DNA from 3 places in the Paenarthrobacter sp. NPDC092416 genome. Region 1 is predicted to be linked to each of the others. Evidence: riboswitches for the same ligand, from Rfam matches in the RefSeq annotation. Region 1 holds a riboswitch; each other region holds the start of a gene.
What was found. A riboswitch is a leader RNA that binds a small molecule or an ion and turns the genes downstream of it on or off. The one in region 1 is predicted to bind glycine.
Positions count from the first base shown of each region.

Region 2: linked by a shared signal. The riboswitch ahead of gcvP (aminomethyl-transferring glycine dehydrogenase) and the one ahead of gcvP (aminomethyl-transferring glycine dehydrogenase) in region 1 are both predicted to bind glycine.
Region 3: linked by a shared signal. The riboswitch ahead of cycA (D-serine/D-alanine/glycine transporter) and the one ahead of gcvP (aminomethyl-transferring glycine dehydrogenase) in region 1 are both predicted to bind glycine.

Region 1 covers NZ_JBIVQG010000020.1:53,707-60,662, forward strand. Annotated here, with positions in the region: gene ACIQC5_RS22875 (aminobutyraldehyde dehydrogenase) at 1-1,066, opposite strand, end outside; gene ACIQC5_RS22880 (purine-cytosine permease family protein) at 1,079-2,518, opposite strand; gene speB (agmatinase) at 2,515-3,513, opposite strand; gene ACIQC5_RS22890 (PucR family transcriptional regulator) at 3,736-5,229, shown strand; glycine riboswitch at 5,307-5,405, shown strand; gene gcvP (aminomethyl-transferring glycine dehydrogenase) at 5,555-6,956, shown strand, end outside.
Region 2 covers NZ_JBIVQG010000015.1:304-7,259, reverse strand. Annotated here, with positions in the region: gene ACIQC5_RS20835 (MFS transporter) at 1-661, opposite strand, end outside; gene ACIQC5_RS20830 (TetR/AcrR family transcriptional regulator) at 734-1,285, shown strand; glycine riboswitch at 1,377-1,474, shown strand; gene gcvP (aminomethyl-transferring glycine dehydrogenase) at 1,664-4,522, shown strand; gene gcvT (glycine cleavage system aminomethyltransferase GcvT) at 4,536-5,669, shown strand; gene gcvH (glycine cleavage system protein GcvH) at 5,903-6,289, shown strand; partial or broken gene ACIQC5_RS20810 (serine dehydratase beta chain) at 6,673-6,956, shown strand, end outside.
Region 3 covers NZ_JBIVQG010000009.1:130,519-137,474, reverse strand. Annotated here, with positions in the region: gene cycA (D-serine/D-alanine/glycine transporter) at 72-1,538, opposite strand; glycine riboswitch at 1,687-1,785, opposite strand; gene ACIQC5_RS16965 (FAD/NAD(P)-binding protein) at 1,871-3,844, opposite strand; gene ACIQC5_RS16960 (prolyl oligopeptidase family protein) at 3,904-6,171, shown strand; tRNA gene ACIQC5_RS16955 (tRNA-Ser) at 6,315-6,402, shown strand; gene ACIQC5_RS16950 (MFS transporter) at 6,447-6,956, opposite strand, start outside.

The DNA.
Region 1 (6,956 bases):
GGGAGATCATGGGACCGATTTCGACGTCGTCCCCAGCCTCGGGTGCGCCGACTACCAGCGTGCCGACCTCCCGAACCAGATGCTCGGTGAATTCTGCGGCCACCGACTCGTGGACCAGCACACGGCACGCTGCACCGCAGTCCTGACCGGCATTCCAGAATCCTGCATTGCGGACTCCAGCAGCGGCGGCGCGGAGGTCGGCGTCGGGGAAGACAACAACCGGGGCCTTGCCGCCGAGCTCCAAGTGGACGCGCTTGACCGACTTTGCGGCGGTTTCCGCAACGGCCTGGCCACTCACAACGCTGCCCGTCAGGGCGACCAAGGCGATGTCGGGGTGCTCCGAAAGCCGCTGCCCAACCGTCCGTCCCTGGCCAGTGACCACGTTGAGGATCCCGTCCGGGATTCGCCCGGCAACGAGTTCGGCCAGCTTCAGCGTGGACAACGGGGTCTGCTCGGAGGGCTTCAGGACGATGCTGTTGCCTGCGGCGAGAATCGGTGCGATCTTCCAAGCGGCCATGAGCAGCGGGTAGTTCCAGGGGGTGATGACGCCGACGACGCCCACGGGTTCGCGGAGGATCACGGAGGTGTGGTCGGTAGCGTAGTCGCCGCCGGCCATGGACGTGAGCGTGCGGGAAGCGCCGGCCATGAAACGGAAGGTATCGATGGTGCTCGTGACGTCATCCTCGGCGACAGCCTGTGGCTTGCCCGTGTTGGCGGACTCGATGACCTCGAACGCTTGCCGGTTCTCTTCAATGATGGTGGCGATCAGGTTCAGGACATCGGCGCGTTCCTTGGGCGTGGTGGCTCCCCAGGACTTCTGGGCTGCGACGGCGGCTTCAACGGCGGCGTCGACATCTGCGGCGGTGCCCGCTTGGACGGATGCGATGACCTGTTCGGTGGCGGGATCCACGACGTCTATGGACTGCTGGGAGGAGCCCGGAACGAACGACCCGTTGATGAAATGTCCTGCCGGAGGAAGGGGCAGAGGGAGCGGCAGGACGCCGGCGGAAGCGTGGTCGGAGGAGGAGCGTCGGACAGTGAACTGTTCGGCATGCGTGGTGGTCATGATGATTCGCTTTCAGATGAGGTCTGCGGTGAGTGCAGTGGTGGGAAAGGCGGCGGTTTCCGTCTTCTTACGGAAAACCCGGGCCGCGATGTAGTAGAGGGGAGCAACCACCACCAGCCCGACGATCCAGGAGATGTCCACGCCGCCCAACGCGGCGGCCAGTGGGCCTGTGTAGATCGCGGTTGCCGAGAAGGGGACCTGGATCAGGGCGCCTGCTACGTATGAACCGATGGCGACCCAATTGAACCGCCCGTACACACCGCCGTCGCGCTTGAAGAAGTCTTCAACCCGGTAGTCGCCGTGCCGCAGAAGGTAGTAGTCCACCAGGTTGATAGCGGTCCACGGAACCAGGACGTACATCAGGAAGGACAGGAAGTTGGTGTAGAAGAGGATGAAATTGTCGCGGGCGAACAGGGCGATGCTGACTGCGACAACGAAGAGGATGATCGCAGCGATGCTGCGCGTCTTGGCCCGTGGCAACCACGTGGGCTTGAACGTCTGCCCGATGGTGAGGGTGCACAGGACGCCGCAGTAAAGGTTCATGGCGTTTGACGCCGCGACGCCCAGGCAGAAGATGCCTACGATGATCAGGGTCCATGGCTGGAGCAACGCGCCCAGGCTGCCGACGATCTCCACGTCGCCCCCGCTCATGGTCATGGCGAGCGTTCCTACCAGGGCGCCAAGGATCATGGGGAACAGCGTGCCCAGGACACAGCCTGAGTACGATGCCCAGAATGCGGGGGCGGACCCCGTTCCTTGCGGCATGTAGCGGGAGTAGTCGGAGACGTATGGCGCGTAGGCCAACTGCCACAGTGCGGAGACCGAGATGGTCCCCATGAAACCGACCCAGTTGAAGTTGCCTTGTTCGAGGAAGCTGGCTGGCAGGCCGTGGACCACGAGGATCCAGACGAAGGCCAGCAGCAGTGCCAAACCCGCCGCGACGCTCAGGATGCGTGCATAAGCGTGGATGAGCCTGTAGCCGAAAATCGTGGCGATAACACTGACCACTCCGATGATGACGATGCCCGCGTCAACACTGATGCCCGGGCTCACCGCGGCCATTGCTTCGCCACCGAAGACGAGGTTCGCTGCGAAGAAGCCGACGTACATGACCACCACGATGACCACGATCAGCAGTGCCCCGAAGGAGCCGAACTGCCCGCGGGTCTGGATCATCTGCGCCACGCCCAGTTGCGGGCCTTGGGCGGAGTGCAGCGCCATGAAGATGCCGCCCACGATGTTGCCGATGATGATGCCCACGATCGCCGGCACAAAGCCGAGGCCGAACACCGTGGTGGCGAGTCCGCCTGTCACGATGGTCATGATCATGATGTTGGAGCCGAACCAGATGGTGAAGAGATCACGGGCTTTGCCGTGGCGCTCGTTGGCCGGGATGGGCTGGATGGTTTTGTCCTCGAGCCGGGGTACCTCTGTTGTGGGCGCGGTGCTCATGACGCAGTCCAACTTGCGGATTGCAGTTCACGGACTGAGGTGGCCTTGCTGCGGTTCACCATCAGCCCGAGGAGATCGAAGACCAAGGTGGCCGCGGCAACGGTGGTGATGTCCGCATGGTCGTAGGCCGGGGCGACCTCCACGACGTCGGCGCCCACGATGTTGATGCCGTTGAGTCCGCGGAGCAGGGCAAGGAGTTCGCGGGAGTGGAGTCCGCCCATCTCCGGGGTGCCCGTGCCGGGAGCGAACGCCGGGTCCAGGACGTCGATGTCGATGGAGACGTAGACCGGGGTGTCGCCGAGCCTGTCCTTGACCTGCTGGATGGCGGCCGGGACACCAATGACGTCCAGGTCTGAGCAGCGGATGATCTGGAATCCGAATTCGTGGTCCCGCAGGAAGTCGTTGCGGTCATAGACCGGGCCGCGGATACCAACATGCATCGACTTGTCCTCCACAAGGAGGCCTTCCTCGAAGGCCCGGCGGAAGATGGTCCCGTGCGTGATGGGCTGATCGAAGTAGGTGTCCCACGTGTCCAGGTGGGCGTCGAAGTGGAGCAACGCGACGGGACCGTGGACCTTGTTCAACGCCCTCAACATGGGCAACGCAATGGTGTGGTCGCCGCCGATGGAGATGAGCCGCTTGTCCTCACTGATCAGAGGCAGGGCCTGCTCCTCGATTTCACGAACAGCGCGGGCGATGTCATAGGGCGTGCACGCGATGTCGCCGGCATCCACAACCTGGGCTTCATACACCGGCTCAACGTCGAGCTCGGGGTGGTAGCCGGGGCGCAGGAGACGTGAGGCCTCGCGGACGGCGGCAGGACCGAAACGGGCGCCGGGCCGGAAGGAGGTTCCGCCGTCGAACGGTACGCCGACAATCGCAATGTCGTAGTCAGGGACGCGGTCGATTTGCGGGAGGCGGGCGAAGGTGCCGAGGCCTGCATACCGGGGGACTTTGGTGGCGTCGACGGGGCCGATGGGCTTGTGCGTTGTCATTCCGGGATCCTTCGTTAGCTGTGGTGCGGGCGGCCAAACCGCCGGCGTATCGGTGATGTTGCGCGATGCTCGCCGTTGAGCGGAAAGTTCGTTAGTTCCATTCTTGGTGACGCGTATCACTCCGGATAGCGGTACATTGACTACAAATGGCCGAGCCTCTTATACGAATGTCTAAGAGGCCCGAAATTCGGCCCATGCGTCAAGGAAGCGGAGCGCAATTCAATGGCAATCACAGTGGCCGAGCTCGTCGCCGAACCGCAGCTTGGGCTAACCCTGCTGGCGGGAGCTGAAGGTCGCGACAACCGCATCACCTGGGCCCACACCTCGGACCTGCCCCGGCTGTGGGAGTGGGTCACGGGCGGTGAGCTGATGATGACCAACGGGCTCTCCATCCCAGCTGACGCAGCAGGCCAGGTGGCGCTCGCCGAGGCGATGATGGACAGCGGCGCCAGTGCCCTGGCCATCGGCGAGAAGATGCACGCGCCCGAGCTGCTGCCGGAGTTCCTGGAAGCCTGCAACCGGCTGCCCCTGCCGCTGATCAACATTCCCTATCCGCTGCCGTTCATCGCGATCGCCCGCTCGGTGGCCGAGTCCTCCCTGCTCGAAGAATCGCGACGTTTGCGTCAGACCGCACGCGTGTACGACCTGCTGCGAACGGTGGGGGCGTCCGAGGACCACTGGCAAAGTCTGGTGCAAAGGCTGGCTGTAGAGCTCGACGCGGAGCTGTTCGTGGTGGATCGCCGTTGCCTCCATCCTTGGCATCCCGGGGGTCAGCGGCTCCCGGGCTTCCTCGCGGACGAATGGGCCCCGCAATCCGGGCAGGCGACACTTGCGGGAAAGAACTTCCAGTGGCACCGGGTTCGGGGCCGGCACGTGTTGACCGTGGACATCCCCACGCACGCCAATGCGCTCCTGGTGGTGCTGCCGAACACCGAACCGCACCCGGACGCCGTCGTACTTCTCCACGCCGCAACGGTGCTGGGACTGCAGCTCTCGCGCATCGTCCTCTCGCTGGAAGGCCGGCACCGGCTGGCGGGCGAGTTCCTGCTGCAGGCCATGGATGGCCGTTTGGGCGCAGCGGAAATGGAAAGCCGGCTGGCCGCTTTCGATGTGCCGGCAGACGATTTTCTGGTCGCCTCGATCTCAGCGGACGACGGCGACATCCTGGCGAACGTGCACATCGAACTGTGGCGACATGGAGTTTCGGCGGCGTCCTTGCGGCGAAACAACAGGCTGCACGTGGTGGTCCCGGCCGAGGTGGCCGACGACGTGCTGCTGCACTGTGCAGGGTCCAGCGCCACGATTGGCATCAGCGCACCGGCCTCCGTGGCCGGGCTTCAAAGGGCGCTGCAGGAGTCACTGTGGGCTCTCGGATCGGCCCGGGCGAACAAGCTGGGTTTGTCCCGCTACGCGCAAGGACCGTCATGGCTTGGCTTGACGGGTTTTGAGGAAGGGACGGCGTTGGTCAGGCGTCTCCTGGGCCCGATTTTCGACTACGAGCAGAGCCAGGAAGGCGATCTTATCGTCACGCTGAGGACCTATTTGGACTCGCAGCGCTCCTGGCAAAAAACCGCCGCGGCACTGTTCGCGCACCGGCAAACCATCATCTACCGGATGCGGAAAATCGGCGAGCTGACAGGGTTGGACATGGGCGAAACGTCCACTGTTGCCCAGTTGTGGTTTGCCCTGCAGATCCACGAAGCCATGCACCGGTAGGTATCGCTTGCTTGCGTTTTTTCGCGATCACCCGCTATGGTGTGAAGCGTGTCACTCATGAGTGGCACACACGCTTTTGATCTGCGGCGGGAGAGCCCTGCCGGTACATCCAGTCAGGCGCCGTAGGAGCAAATCCTCCCCAGGAATCTCTCAGGCCCATGTACCGCCGCGGTTAGGCAACTCTGGAAAGCAGTCCGGGAAACCGGGCTCACCGACGGTGCAAGCGGGCAATCGAGCCTGCGGAATCTCTCAGGTCCAATACAGAGCGGGGAGGAACCCCACATCATCGTGGCGCTCATTGGGCGCCTGAATCATGGAGTTCCTCTTGACTGTTCAATCAACCCCCACCGCCTTCGCGGACCGGCACATCGGCGCCCGCCGCCAAGCCGACGTTGACACCATGCTCAAGGCCATCGGCTACGACTCCGTAGACGGCCTGGTAGACGTCGCTGTCCCCGATTCCATCCGGCAAGCCACGCCGCTGACGCTCCAGGGTGCCCTCAGCGAAGTCCAGGTCCTGGCCGAGCTCCGCAAGCTCGCGTCCAAGAACAAGACCGCCATCCAGCTGATCGGCCAGGGCTACTACGACACCGTGACCCCGCCGGTGATCCGCCGCAACATTCTGGAAGCACCCGCCTGGTACACGGCTTACACCCCCTACCAGCCTGAGATTTCCCAAGGCCGCCTCGAAGCGCTCTTGAACTTCCAGACCATGGTCCAGGACCTCACAGGACTTCCTGTAGCCAACGCGTCGCTGCTGGACGAAGCAACCGCCGTGGCTGAGGCTGTGCTGCTGATGCGCCGGGCCAACAAGTCCAAAACCGCGAAGGACGGCAAGACCGTACTGGACGCCGACCTCCTGCCGCAGACCATCGCGATCGTGAAGGGCCGCGCCGAGGCGCTCGGCTTCGAGGTTGAGGTCGCCGACCTGTCCGCCGGGCTCCCCGACGGCGATATCAACGGCATCGTCCTGCAGCAGCCAGGCGTTTCCGGCCGCGTTTTCGACCACTCCGGCGTCATTGCGGAGGCCAAGGAACGCGGTGCCCTGGTGACGGTTGCGGCCGATTTGCTGGCGCTCACCCTCATCACGCCCCCGGGCGAGCAAGGTGCCGATATCGCCGTCGGAACCGCGCAGCGCTTTGGTGTTCCGCTGTTCTTCGGCGGTCCCCACGCGGCGTACATGGCTGTCCGCGAAGGCATGGAGCGCACGCTTCCGGGCCGGATCGTGGGCGTTTCCAAGGACAACGCCGGTGTGCCCGCCTACCGCTTGGCATTGCAGACCCGCGAGCAGCACATTCGCCGCGAGAAGGCCACGTCCAACATCTGCACTGCCCAGGCGCTGCTCGCCATCGTGGCGTCGATGTACGCCGTTTACCACGGTCCGGAAGGCCTGAAGGCGATCGCCGAAACCGTGCACGGCCACGCACGCACGCTCGCCACCACGCTGGTTAAGGCCGGCCGCGAACTCGTGTCCGACTCCTTCTTCGACACCCTCACAGTCCGCGTCCCGGGGAAGGCCGGCAAGGTCATCGCCGCTGCCGAAGCCCGGGGCATCAACCTGCGGGTCATTGACGCCGACACCGTAGGCGTCTCGGTTGATGAAACCACGACGCCGGAGGTCCTCTCCGCGGTGGCTGTCGCCTTTGGCGCCGGTCCGGTAGGGGACGCGACCGGTTTCGAACTGCCCTCGGATGTGGTCCGAACCAGCGATTTCCTGCAGCACCCCG
Region 2 (6,956 bases), on a different contig from region 1:
GCAGGAGCAGGAAGGTAGCCACCAGGAACACGGCGCCCCACCAGAAATGCTCCACGAGCCAGCCGCCAAAGATCGGCCCAAGTGCGGCGCCGCCGGAAAAGCCGGCCGCCCAAACTGCGATCGCGAGCCGCCGGCGGTTGGGGTCCACAAAGATGTTCCTGATCAGCGACAGCGTGGATGGCATCAGCATCGCGCCAAACACACCCAACGCGGCCCGGCCGGCAATGAGCCATTCCGCCGATGGTGCAAACGCCGTGGCCGCCGAGACTGCAGCGAAGCCGGTGCTGCCGATCAGGAGCAGCCGACGCCGACCGATCCTGTCGCCGAGGTTGCCCATGGAGACCAGCAGTGCAGCCAGGACCAGCGGGTATGCGTCCACGATCCAGAGCAGCTGCACGCCACCCACGTCCAGGGTGCGGGCAATTTCCGGCAGGGCGAAGGTGAGGGCGGTGTTGTCCACTGCTACCAGCAGTACCGGGAACATCAAGAGTGCCAGGGCGGTCCAGTCGCGCCACGGTGCCGGCTGGCGCGCGGCGGACGCCTGGGCGGGGCTCTCAATCGCGACGGGCCTGCGCACGGCGGTCCCGCGCTCGACGGTCCCGCGCTCGACGGTCTCTTGTTCGGTGGTACGGGGGCTGGGGGTAGAGGACAAAGTGAACATGCCCCTAACTGTACCGTCCAGACGGTACAGTTACAAATGTCGAACGATGCACCTTTAGGGAATGATGTACTCATGCCACGAAAACCTGTTGCCCGGGACGCTGTCCTGGATGCCTACGAAGCCCTTCTGATTGAGGTGGGGGAGCGTGCTGCCACGCTCGACGCCGTCGCCAAGCGGGCAGGGGTCTCCAAAGGCGGGTTGCTGTATCACTTCCCGAGCAAGGAATCCCTGATCAGCGCCTTGCTTGAGCGCTTGGATCAGCTGGCTCAGGAGGATATCGAGCAAATGAAGGCTGCGCCCGACGGCTCTGCCGTGTACTTCATTCGGTCATCGCTCTGGGCCGGAACACCCATGGACCGGGCCTTCGTCGCAGCGACCCGACTGGCTGAAGTGGCCCACGAAGAGACCCGACGCCGGTTCGCGGGCATTCAACAGCAGTGGCTCGATGTCCTGGCCGAAGACGTGGGGCCTGAGGTTGCCAAAGCCGTGAGCTACATGGGCGACGGGCTGTATTTCAACGCGATGTTCGAAGGCGGCCAAGAAGGCGGACAGGAGGGCGGCAACGCCGGTCGGGAGGCCGACGTCGAAATCCTGCTCCGGGTCCTGGACCGCCTGCGGAAGTAACCAGTCATCCATTTGCGGCGGGGCCCGCCGCGTAGGACAATTAACCCTTGTGGCCTGTCCATAAATTGGTCGCAACAACTGAATACGCCTTTGATCTGCGGCGGGAGAGTCCTGCAAGCAAGTGATGCGGGCGCCGTAGGAGCAAACCCTCCCCAGGAATCTCTCAGGCCCATGCACCGCCGCGGCGAGGCAACTCTGGAAAGCAGCAGGCAATCAGTCCGCGCCACTGGCGCCAAAGATGCTGTGCTCACCGACGGTGCAAGCGATGTGCCATGCGAAAGCGTGGCAGCGTGGAAACTCTCAGGTCCAATACAGAGCGGGGAGGAACCCGAGCCGCTGTGGCGTACCCAAACGCCGCCCAAGTATTGGAGTTCCTTCGTGACGGTTAGTTCTGCCTCCACCACCTTCGTCGATCGGCATATTGGCGCCCGCCGCCAGGCCGACATTGACACCATGCTGAAGTCCGTCGGTTACGACACCGTGGACTCGCTGGTAGATACCGCAGTTCCCAACGACATCCGCCAGGATGTTGCGCTGACTCTGCAGAACGCCCTGAGCGAGGTCGAGGTTCTTGCCGAGCTGCGCAAGCTGGCCTCGAAGAACAAGACGGCCGTTCAGATGATCGGCCAAGGTTACTACGACACCGTGACGCCTCCGGTGATCCGCCGCAACATCCTCGAAGCGCCGGCCTGGTACACCGCGTACACCCCGTACCAGCCTGAAATCTCGCAGGGCCGCCTCGAAGCACTCCTGAACTTCCAGACCATGGTCCAGGACCTTGTGGGCCTGCCGATCGCCAACGCCTCCCTGCTGGACGAAGCAACGGCAGTGGCCGAGGCAGTCCTTATGATGCGCCGGGCCAATAAGTCCACCGGACAAAACGCAGCCGCCAGGGACGGCAAGACCGTCCTTGACGCCGATTGCCTGCCGCAGACCATCGCGATCGTGAAAGGCCGCGCCGAGGCACTCGGGTTCGAGGTTGAGGTCGCTGACCTCTCGCTCGGGCTCCCGGAAGGCGCCATCAACGGCGTCGTCCTCCAGCAGCCGGGCGCTTCCGGCCGCGTGTTCGACCACTCCGGCGTCATTGCCGACGCCAAGGAACGCGGTGCCCTGGTGACGGTCGCAGCAGACCTGCTCTCCCTGACGCTCATCACGCCTCCGGGCGAGCAGGGCGCCGATATCGCCGTCGGTTCGGCCCAGCGCTTGGGCGTTCCGCTGTTCTTCGGCGGCCCGCACGCTGCGTACATGGCCGTCCAGAAGGGGCTCGAGCGTTCCATGCCCGGCCGTCTGGTGGGCGTTTCCAAGGACGACGCCGGTGTCCCTGCCTACCGCTTGGCGCTGCAGACCCGCGAGCAGCACATCCGCCGCGAGAAGGCCACGTCCAACATCTGCACTGCCCAGGCGCTGCTCGCCATCGTGGCGTCGATGTACGCCGTTTACCACGGTCCCGAAGGCCTGAAGGCGATTGCTGAGACCGCCCACGGCCACGCCCGGACCCTCGCCGCTTCCCTGAAGGCTGCCGGCGTCGAGGTCCTTCACGGTTCCTTCTTCGACACGATCACCGTCAGCGTTCCCGGTAAGGCTGCCGAAATCGTCGCCGCCGCCGAGGCAAAGGGAATCAACCTGCGCGGCATCGACGCCGACACCGTCGGCATCTCCGTTGACGAGACGACCACGACGGCGGTTGTCGCCGACGTCGCAGCCGTCTTTGGCGCTTCGGTCACCGAAACCGCTGAAGGCTTTGCGCTGGAGGCATCCGTTGAGCGCTCGAGCGATTACCTGCAGCACCCGGTGTTCAACACCCACCGTTCCGAGACCCAGTTGCTGCGCTACATCCGCAAGCTCTCGGACCGCGACCTCGCACTGGATCGCACCATGATCCCGTTGGGTTCCTGCACCATGAAGCTCAACGCCACGGCCGAGATGGAAGCCATTTCCTGGCCCGAGTTCGCCTCCATCCACCCGTTCGCTCCGGACTCCCAGACCGAAGGCTGGCGTGAACTCATCGCCGACCTCGAATCCCAGCTGACCGAAATCACTGGCTACGACCAAGTCTCCATCCAGCCGAATGCCGGTTCCCAGGGCGAGCTCGCGGGCCTTCTTGCGATCCGCGGCTACCACCACTCCCGTGGCGATGAGCAGCGCAACGTCTGCCTCATTCCGGCTTCCGCGCACGGCACCAACGCGGCCTCTGCGGTGCTCGCAGGCATGAAGGTTGTTGTTGTGGCTACCGCCGCTGACGGCACCATCGACCACGCCGACCTCAAGGCCAAGATCGAGGCCAACAGGGACGTCCTCTCGGCCATCATGATCACCTACCCGTCCACGCACGGTGTCTACGATGCCGACGTTCGCGAGGTCTGCGACGCCATCCATGAGGCCGGCGGCCAGGTGTACATCGACGGCGCCAACCTCAACGCACTCGTTGGTTTGGCCCAGCCGGGCAAGTTCGGCGGCGACGTTTCACACTTGAACCTGCACAAGACCTTCTGCATCCCGCACGGCGGTGGCGGACCGGGCGTTGGCCCGGTCGCAGCCAAGGCACACCTCGCGCCGTTCATGCCGGGCGACGCAACATCCTGGACCGAAGGCAACGACGTCCCGATTTCCGCATCCCGTTTTGGCTCGGCCGGCGTGCTGCCGATCTCCTGGGCCTACGTAAAGCTCATGGGAGGTCAGGGCCTCACCGAAGCAACCAAGTCTGCGCTGCTCGCTGCGAACTACATCGCTTCCCGCCTCAACGACCACTTCCCGGTTCTCTACACGGGCGAAGGCGGACTCGTGGCCCACGAGTGCATCCTGGACCTGCGCGAACTCACGGCCAAGACCGGCGTCACCGCTGAGGACGTTGCCAAGCGCCTCATCGACTTCGGCTTCCACGCACCCACGCTGGCGTTCCCCGTTGCGGGAACGCTCATGGTGGAACCCACCGAGTCCGAAGACCTCGTGGAGATCGACCGCTTCATCGAAGCCATGATCACCATCCGCAAGGAAATCGACCAAGTTGCCCACGGCGACTTCACGGTAGAGAACTCGCCGCTGCGCAAGGCACCCCACACAGCGGCCGCCGTCGTAAGTTCTGATTGGGACCGCGCGTACCCGCGCGAGCAGGCCGCCTTCCCGGTCCACCACCTCAAGCAGGACAAGTACTTCCCGCCTGTTGGCCGCATTGACGGCGCGGCCGGTGACCGCAACCTCGTGTGCTCTTGCCCGCCGATCGAAGACTTCGAGAACTAAGGACGGTCCCGCAATGACTGAGAATTACACAGCTCTCTACGAAGAGCACAAGAAGCTGGGCGCGTCCTTCACCGATTTCGGTGGCTGGCAGATGCCGCTCAAGTACTCCTCCGAGTTGGCCGAACACCACGCAGTGCGCAAGTCTGCCGGCCTGTTCGACCTCTCCCACATGGGCGAAGTCTGGGTCACCGGACCGGAAGCCGCTGCATTCCTCGACTACGCCCTGGTAGGCAAGATCTCTGCCATGGCCATCGGCAAGGCCAAGTACTCGCTGATCTGCCAGGAAGACGGCGGCATCATCGATGACCTCATCACGTACCGTCGTGGCGAGGACAAGTTCCTCGTGGTGCCGAACGCCGGCAACGCCAAGGTAGTGGCTGCTGCGCTGCTGGAGCGCGCCGCTGGTTTCGACGTGGTTGTTGAGGACGCTTCCGCCGAGACCTCGCTGATTGCTGTCCAAGGTCCGCGGGCCGAAGCCATCCTCCTGCGCCTTGTGCCCGCAGAGCAGCACGCGCTGGTCACCGAACTGAAGTACTACGCCGCTGTTGAGGTCCCGTTCACGTTCGACGGCGGCACCCAGGATCTGCTGCTGGCCCGCACCGGATACACCGGCGAAGACGGCTTCGAGATCTTCGTGGCCAACGAATCCGCAGCAGCGCTGTGGCAGGCAGTCGCCGACGCCGCCGAAGAAGGCGAACTCACCCCGGCCGGTCTGGCTTCCCGTGATTCGCTGCGGCTCGAAGCCGGCATGCCGCTCTACGGCAACGAACTCTCCCGCGAAGGCAACCCCTTCGCTGCAGGACTCGGTCCCGTGGTCGCACTTTCCAAGGAAGGCGACTTCGTCGGCAAGGAGGGACTCGCTGCGCTCAAGGCCGACGGCGCCGGCTCCACCAGCGGGCGCAAGCTCGTAGGCCTCAAAGGCCTGGGCCGCCGCGCTGGTCGTAGCCACTACCCGGTCCTCAAGGACGGTGCCGTGGTTGGCGAGGTCACCTCCGGCCAGCCCAGCCCGACGCTCGGCTACCCGGTAGCGCTTGCCTACGTGGACGTCGAGCACAGCGAGCTTGGCACTGCTTTGGACATCGATCTGCGCGGTAAGAGCGAGCCATTCGAAGTCGTTGCATTGCCGTTCTATAAGCGCCAAAAGTAGGCCGGGAGTCTTCGAACCTGGCGACCTCTGCATGCTCGGTCGCATGTGCGCCCGCTGAGCGGACGCGATGCTCCCTTAGACGCATGCTGCCGGTCGCCAGGCTCGAATCCGATTGCCCACCGGCGATTCGTGAACCGCTTAATGCTGGAGGAGTGGCAACCTGCCGGGGGTGATCCGGTGCGCCGTACCCCCACCCAGCCATAGTTTTTGATCAACCACAGTAAGGAAACAGAATGCCCAAAGTAGCGCCCGAACTTCAGTACTCCGACGAGCACGAGTGGGTCTCCCGCGAAGAAGGGAACCTTGTATCCGTCGGGATTTCCGAGGTTGCCACTGACGCGCTGGGCGACATCGTGTACGTCGATCTGCCCGAGGTTGGTTCCACGGTGACCGCAGGCGAGACCTGTGGTGAGGTTGAGTCCACCAAGTCTGTTTCGGACCTGTACTCGCCGGTGACTGGTGAGGTCACGGAGATCAACGATGCCGTAGTGGGCGATCCTGCCCTGATCAACAACGATCCTTACGGCGCCGGCTGGCTCTTCAAGGTTGCGGCTGAGTCCGACGGTCCGCTGCTTTCGGCCGAGGAGTACGCCTCCAAGAACGGCGGAGACCTCTCGTAGCTCCTGGTGCCTTGGCTGGCCATTTCGGGGGTTCGCTGCTGGATATGCCGTCCGCACGGCATGTTGCGCAGTGATACCCCGGTCCGGCACCGAAACGCCTGCCCCTTGGGCCGGCGTCCGGAAGCGGGCGTCTAAGGGAGCTTCGCGTCCGCTCAGCGGGCGCTCAAGCGACCGAGCCCGCGGAGGATGCCGTCCCATCGGGCCCACACCGCGGCCACTTGGGCGTAGCGTGGGATAAACAAACTGAATAATTTGCGACGCCGGGTTGCCGCCTTTGGGGGCCATCCGGCGTTGTGCTTCGGCTGTCTGCCGCCACAAGCGGGGAGGCCATCCGGCAGGACCATCTGCCGGACCGTTTCAAGCTGTATTAAGGGATCCCGACTATGGCTGTTGGTGTTTTCGATCTGTTCACTGTGGGTATTGGCCCGTCGAGTTCGCATACTGTGGGGCCGATGCGGGCTGCTGCGGTGTTCGCTGGTGAGTTGCGTGAGTCCGGTGTGCTGGATCGGGTGGCGTCGTTGCGGGTTGATTTGTATGGTTCGTTGGCTGCGACGGGTCGGGGCCACGGGACCATGACTGCGACTTTGTTGGGTCTTGAGGGTTACCACCCGGAGTTGATCTTGCCCGATGAGGTGGAGGAGCGGTTGGCTGCGATCGCGGAGACCGG
Region 3 (6,956 bases), on a different contig from region 1:
CTTCTTAGCACCAACAAGGGCAGGGCCCGTCACCAATGTTCGTGGTGACGGGCCCTGCCTTGTTAGTGCTCCTACTTCTGTGCCGGTTCCGGCTCCTGTGCGCGCTTGGAGTCCTTCTCCAGCTCCGCCTGGAACACCGCGTAGCGGGCCAAGTGTGCCGGGCGGCGGCGCAGCACGAACCATGCGACGCCGAGGATCAGGAACCACACCGGCGTGGCCAGAAGCGCGGCGAGTGTGTCCGGCTGGGTAGTCAGCGTCCAGAGAACGAAGGCGAAGAACGCGAACACCACCCACACCATGGCGACGCCACCGGGCATTTTGAACGCCGAGGCGTCGTGAAGGTGCGGACGACGCTTCCGGAAAGCGATGTAGCTGGCCAAAATGATGGACCACACGAAGACAAAGCAGACCGCGGACACGGTAGTGACCATGTCGAACGCCTTGCCGATGTCCTGGCCGGCATACATGAGGACGACGCCGGACAACAGCAGTACGCAGGAAAGGAACAGGGCGTTACGGGGTACTTTGCGTCCGGACAGCGCCCCGAACGCGGCGGGAGCGTCACCTTCCTGGGCCAGGCCGTAGACCATGCGGGACGTGGAGTAGATGCCCGAGTTGGCCGAGGACATGGCCGAGGTCAGGACCACCAGGTTGACGATGGTGGCCGCCGCGCCGAGTCCGGCCAGGGAGAACATGGCGATGAAGGGGCTGTGTCCGGCTGCGAACTGGGTCCAGGGGGTGACGGACATCAGGATGATGAGGGCGCCCACGTAGAAAAGCAGCACGCGGATCGGAATGGAGTTGATGGCCTTGGGCAGGTTCTTTTCCGGGTCCTTGGCCTCAGCGGCGGTGGTTCCCACAAGCTCAATGCCCACGAACGCGAAGACGGCGATCTGGAAGCCCGCCACGAAGCCCATGAACTCGTTCGGGAAGAATCCGCCGTGGCTCCAGAGGTTGGTGAAGCTGGCCGGTCCGGCGTCGGACTGGAAGCCGCTGAAGATCATGAAGAGGCCCACGATGATGAGAGCCGCGATGGCGATGATCTTGATAAGCGCGAACCAGAACTCGGTCTCGCCGAAGGCCTTCACCGTGGCAAGGTTCAGGAGCAGGAGAATGCCGATGGTGATCAACCCGGGCACCCATAGCGGGAGGGCCGGCCAGAGTTCCTGGGAGTACCCGGCGATCGCAATGACGTCCGCGATGCCCGTAATGACCCAGCAGAACCAGTAGGTCCAGCCAGTGAAGAAGCCGGCCCATGGGCCGAGCAGGTCGGCGGCGAAGTCGCTGAAGGACTTGTAATTCAGGTTGCTCAGGAGCAGTTCGCCCATGGCCCGCATGACGAAAAACAACATGAAGCCGATGATCATGTAGACGAAAATCACGGATGGGCCCGCGGCGGAAATGGTCTTGCCCGAGCCCATGAAGAGGCCCGTTCCAATCGCCCCACCGATCGCGATCAGCTGGATGTGGCGGTTGCTGAGCTGACGCTCTAGATGTGGTGAATCGGGAACTGAGGAAGGTGGGCGCTGAATCGTCATGAGGAACTCCATCGTTCAGGCGGCACAGGGTGCCACAATGATTCGGGTTCCTCCCCGCTCTGTCGTGGACCTGAGAGTTTCCGCAGGCATGGGCCTGCTTGCACCTTCGGTGAGCCAGGACCAAGGCCTGACTGCTTTCCAGAGTTGCCTCGCCGCGGCGGTACATGGGCCTGAGAGATTCCTGGGGAGGGTTTGCTCCTACGGCGCCTGACTGGATGTACCGGCAGGACTCTCCCGCCGCAGATCAAAAGCGTGCACACCTAAAACGGTGATGCAGCTCACACAGTAACGAACCACGGCGCGCACCGCAACCGCTGGCCTGTTGCAACCGGCTACTGGTCGAGGATGCTGCGGGCTATTTCGTCGGCATCCCGGAGAGTCCTTTGTCCACTGGGATAGGCCGGTCCTGTTGCGGGTGTGGCTTCGGCTGCGATGGCCGTACCCCACTGCGAGGCAGACAACTGCAGCCCCAAAACGTAGATCCCCTGCGTCACCGATCCGTTGGCACCTACAGGTCTGTAAGGATGAGGTTCCACGTCCAAGCCACTGGTCTGAACCGGGGTTCCTTCTGCGCTCATCATGATTTTGGTGCGCACCAGGCCATCGGCCATGAGCTGTTTCAGCAAGGGGGAAATATTGGCGCCCACCTTGTTGGCCGGCGACATCGCCTCGATCAGCGTCCGGGCTTGTGCCGGCGCGTCATGGACCCATGGCGAGACCGCATGGAAAACGCCGGCAGTACGGTCCACACTGAATTTTGGGTCCGGTCCAACGAAACTCACGACGCCGGCACGCGCCAATGCGGCCAGCTGCTCCGAGCGCAGGGCCGGTGGCCCGCTGGCGAGACCCTCAACGAACGACTCGAACCAGCCGCGCAACCCGGCCAGCCATGACTCGTCCGTAATTCCGCCGTCAGCCACCGCGGATTTGAGGACTGCCCTGCCCGCATGGAGGGCCCCGATAGCCATTTTCACGGGATCCGCTTCGCCCAAGGCCGAGCGCCGGGCGTCATCGTCCAAGTACGCGATGAGCGCCGCATCAAGATCCCGGCGTGAAGCGAAGGTGCGTCCGGATAGTGGTGCAGCAAGTCCCAAGAGATCCAGGCGTCGCGAGGCAACCACGTGTTTGCCCACGAGTCCTGAGACGTGTGACTCCCAGTTTCCTGTGGCGTGCGCGTGCGGCTGCAATGCATCGATAAGTGCTGCCAGGAATTCGGCGACGTCCCGGATAGCCGCCGGCTGTGAGGCCGCCAATGTTGAGTAATAGGCCCACAAAACATCGCGGTGCAACAACGGCCAGAGGTCATGGTCGAAACCCGGCTGAATCCCAGCGGCCCGGAACCGGTCCAGGGCGGCTTTCGTCAGGAAGCGCAGGGTGACGCTCGACGGGTAGTAGCCTGCCAAGCCCGCCTTGGCCCGGTACGGTGTCCCGCGCCTGGACGCAGCGATGATCAGCGGTTCGCGTCCGGAGGGCCGATACTCGAGTACGCCGTTACCGCCCCCGGCCGACTCCACAAACTTGCCCCCGCGGCCCTCGGTGAGCTGGCCCATCACATCGAAGAAATTCAAGCCCATCCCCCGGACCAGGACCGGCTCATTGTCCGGCACGCGTTGCCAATCGACGTCGGCCGGCGCGGCGGGCGGCAAATACAGCAGACCTTGCTCGTTGGCGGCCCGCTGGAAGGCCCGCTGCTCCGGATTCAGTCGCGACTCAATGTGACCTAACGCAAGGACCACGGAACTGACGGTGAGGTGGGCGCCGTCGGCAAGTTCGACGTCGAACGCCTGCGGTGAGGAGGCAGCGGCGACCGGACGCACGGCAACGGCGGACGTTTCGTGGAACGTGACCTCGACGCCGTCGGGAAGCCGCTGCAGCAACCCCTCCAGGGTTTGGCGCAAATACCGCCCGTACAGCGCGCGGCTGGGGAAGTTGTGCGACTCAAGCCCGTCCAGCTCCGTCCTTTCGGCGTCGTTGAGTCCTTGACCATCACGACGCCGGGCGGCCCGCCATTCGTCGAAGGAACCACCCGCCAGCGGTGGGGCCAGCATCGGGTCCTCGGGGATGAGCGTCGGATAGAAGGCCTGCGTATTCATCAGGTAAAGGCGGGACTGCTCCGGCTGCCAAACATGTCCGGACGCGGCGGGATAAGGATCCACGACGTCGATGTGCAGCTTCGGTGCGGACGCGGCGGAAGTGTTGTGGTTGCGTTGGGCCTGAGCCCAGTTCGCCATCAACCGCTCAAGCACGCTGGTGCCGCGAGGGCCAGCACCGATCAGCGCCACACGGTTGATTTGCGATTTAGCCACGCTCAAGCCTAACTTCCTGTGACTTGCTTACCGTCGAACAGTGTTGCTTGGATGGGGCGATGACCACCACAGAAGCTGATCAGACGCCACTTCCTGAGAATGACACTGCACAAGAGACCAAGTCCGGGCCCCGCCACGCCGCGGACGTCGCGCCCGAACCCACGGATGAGAACGTGTGGCTGGAAGATATCCACGGTGAAGAACAGCTCGCATGGGTCCGCGAGCAGAACGCCCGGACCGAGGAGCTCCTGGAGGATGCCGGGTACGCCGCGGTGGAAGCCGGGATCCTCGAAGTCCTCGACTCCACGGACCGAATCGCCATGGTCAACAAGCGGGGCGACTTCTACTACAACTTCTGGAAGGACCAGGAACACCCCAAGGGCCTATGGCGCCGCACGACGTGGGAGAGCTACCTCGCCGAAGACCCCAAGTGGGACGTCTTGCTGGATATCGATGCCTTGGCAGCTTCCGAGGGCGTCGAGTGGGTCTTCCACGGAGCGGGATTCCTGCGTCCTGCCGACGGCGGCGAGTACCGTCTCGCCATGGTCTCCCTCTCGCCCGATGGGGGCGACGCCAACCGGCACCGCGAGTTCGACGTCGAAACCCGCACGTTTGTTGACCCAGCTTCCGGCGGCTTCGACGTGCCCACCGCCAAGGGCCACGTCAGCTGGTTGGACACGGACACCCTGCTCGTTTCCAGCACGGCTGAAGGCCTGCCTGCCACCTCGTCGTCCTACGCCCGGACCGGCGTGAAGCTCCGCCGAGGCCAGTCGCTCGCCGAAGCCGAGCGACTCTTCGAGATTCCTGAAGACCACATGCTGGCCATGGTGGTCCACGATGACACCCCCGGTTTTGAGCGGACGTTCGCCGTGGACTACATCGACTTCTACAACCGGAGCACCTGGCTGCTGCGGGACGATTCGTGGGTAGCCATCGATGTCCCCACCGACGTGAACATCAGCGCCCACCGGGACTGGCTGCTCTTCCGTCCGCAGAAGGACTGGGACGTTGCGGGTGTTTCGTACCCGGCCGGGTCTTTGCTCGCTGCCGATTTCGAGGGCTATCTGGCTGGCTCGCGTTCCCTGGTGGCCTTGTTCATGCCGGACGAACGGACCTCCCTCCAGTCCTGGAGCTGGACCAAGGACTACCTCCTGCTGAACCTGCTGCGCGACGTTTCCTCCGAGATCCGTGTGCTGGACCCCGCCGCAGTCAACTCCGCCGGGGCCTGGGCTTCTACCGTCTTGGACGCTTGCCCTCCTCTGCACGACGTGAACGCCTACGCCGTGGACGACGAGGACGAGGACCCTGACGGCGCAGGAAACGACTACTGGTTGGTCGCCACTGGTTTCACCACGCCCACCACGCTGACCCGCGGGACTTTGACGCCGGGCGAGGCTGTCTACTCGCTGGATACCGGGCGCACAGGCGGCGTTTCCAGCCAGCACGCCGTGGTGAAGCAGTCGCCGTCGTTCTTCAACGACGCCGACTACGAGGTCCAGCAACACTTCGCAGTCTCCGCGGACGGGACCCGGGTCCCCTACTTCCAGGTCGCGTCGAAGGATCTGGTGCTCGACGGCCAGAATCCCACGCAGCTTTCCGGCTACGGTGGATTCGAGGTCTCACGCACCCCGGCCTACAGCGGCACCATCGGACGGGCCTGGCTGGAGCGGCGCACCCAGAGTGACCCTTCCGATCCGGCCAGGGGTCACTCCCGCGGCGGCGTCTACGTTGTTGCCAACATCCGCGGCGGCGGCGAGTACGGTCCTTCCTGGCACCGTGCGGCCTTGCAGGAAAAACGTCACAGGGCCTACGAGGACTTCGCTGCTGTGGCCCGTGACCTGATCTCCCGTGGTGTCACCAGCCGGCAGCGGCTCGGCTGTGTGGGCGGTTCCAACGGCGGGTTGTTGGTGGGCAACATGCTGACGCAGTACCCCGAGCTGTTCGGCGCGGTGTCCTGTGGCGTACCCCTGCTGGACATGCGCCGCTACTCCAAACTGTCGGCGGGCTACTCCTGGGTCGCCGAATACGGCGACCCGGAGGTGCCCGAGCAATGGGAGTTCATCAGGACGTTCTCGCCCTACCACCTGCTGCGCGACGGCGTGGAATACCCTGAGACGTTCATTTGGACGGCCACCTCCGATGACCGTGTTGGCCCGGTCCAGGCCCGAAAGATGGCAGCCCGCATGCAGGCCATGGGCATCCCCAACGTCTGGTTCCACGAGGCCCTTGAGGGCGGACACGCCGGAGCCTCGGACAACCGCCAGGCCGCTGCGCTCCAGGCCCGAAGCAACCACTTCCTCTGGCGTTCGCTGGCCGGGAGCCACTAACGAACTTCGGGTTCCGATTCCATGGTTCCCTGCGTGACGGGCCGTTCCAACGGTCTTGTGCGCAGGGAACCACAGAAACGGGCGGCTCGTTTTGCGCTGGACCCCTGATTCTGCGTATCCTTGGTGGGCTAGCAATAGCAATTGGAGACGTGCCAGAGCGGCCGAATGGGCTTCACTGCTAATGAAGTGTGGGGCACAACTCCACCGGGGGTTCAAATCCCCCCGTCTCCGCGAATTGGTCCCGGTTTTCGAACCGGGACCTTTTGCGTTAACCCTTACTTCGCGCCCCGTTTGGCTCCGCCGCTGACTTCGGCCCCAGCATGACGGTGAAGGGTCAGGCTGTCCACGGTACTGATCAGCATAAGCAAGGCCATGGCGATAAACGCACCCTTGTACGCCGAGACCTGATCCGTTCCGAACACATCCGCCGTCTCGAACAACCGCAGGAACAGGGCTCCTACCGCGATACCTGCTGCTGCCGCCAATTGGACCAGGGTTGCCGAGATCGCGTTGGCCGAAGGCAACTGCCCCGGGACGATGTCCGCGTATTGCACCGACGCATATGCGGAGAACCCAATGGAACGGAAGGCTCCGCTGAACAGCAACAGGGCAAAGATCAACGGTTCGGGAGTTTGGGCATCCAGGAAAGCGCACAAAGCGAACGTCACCGCTGACGCAAATGATGCGAAGACCAGCACCGGCTTGAAACCAAAACGCCTGATGATGGGCGTGGTGGCGGGCTTGATACCGATGTTGCCGACGAAAACAGCGGCCACCATGATGCC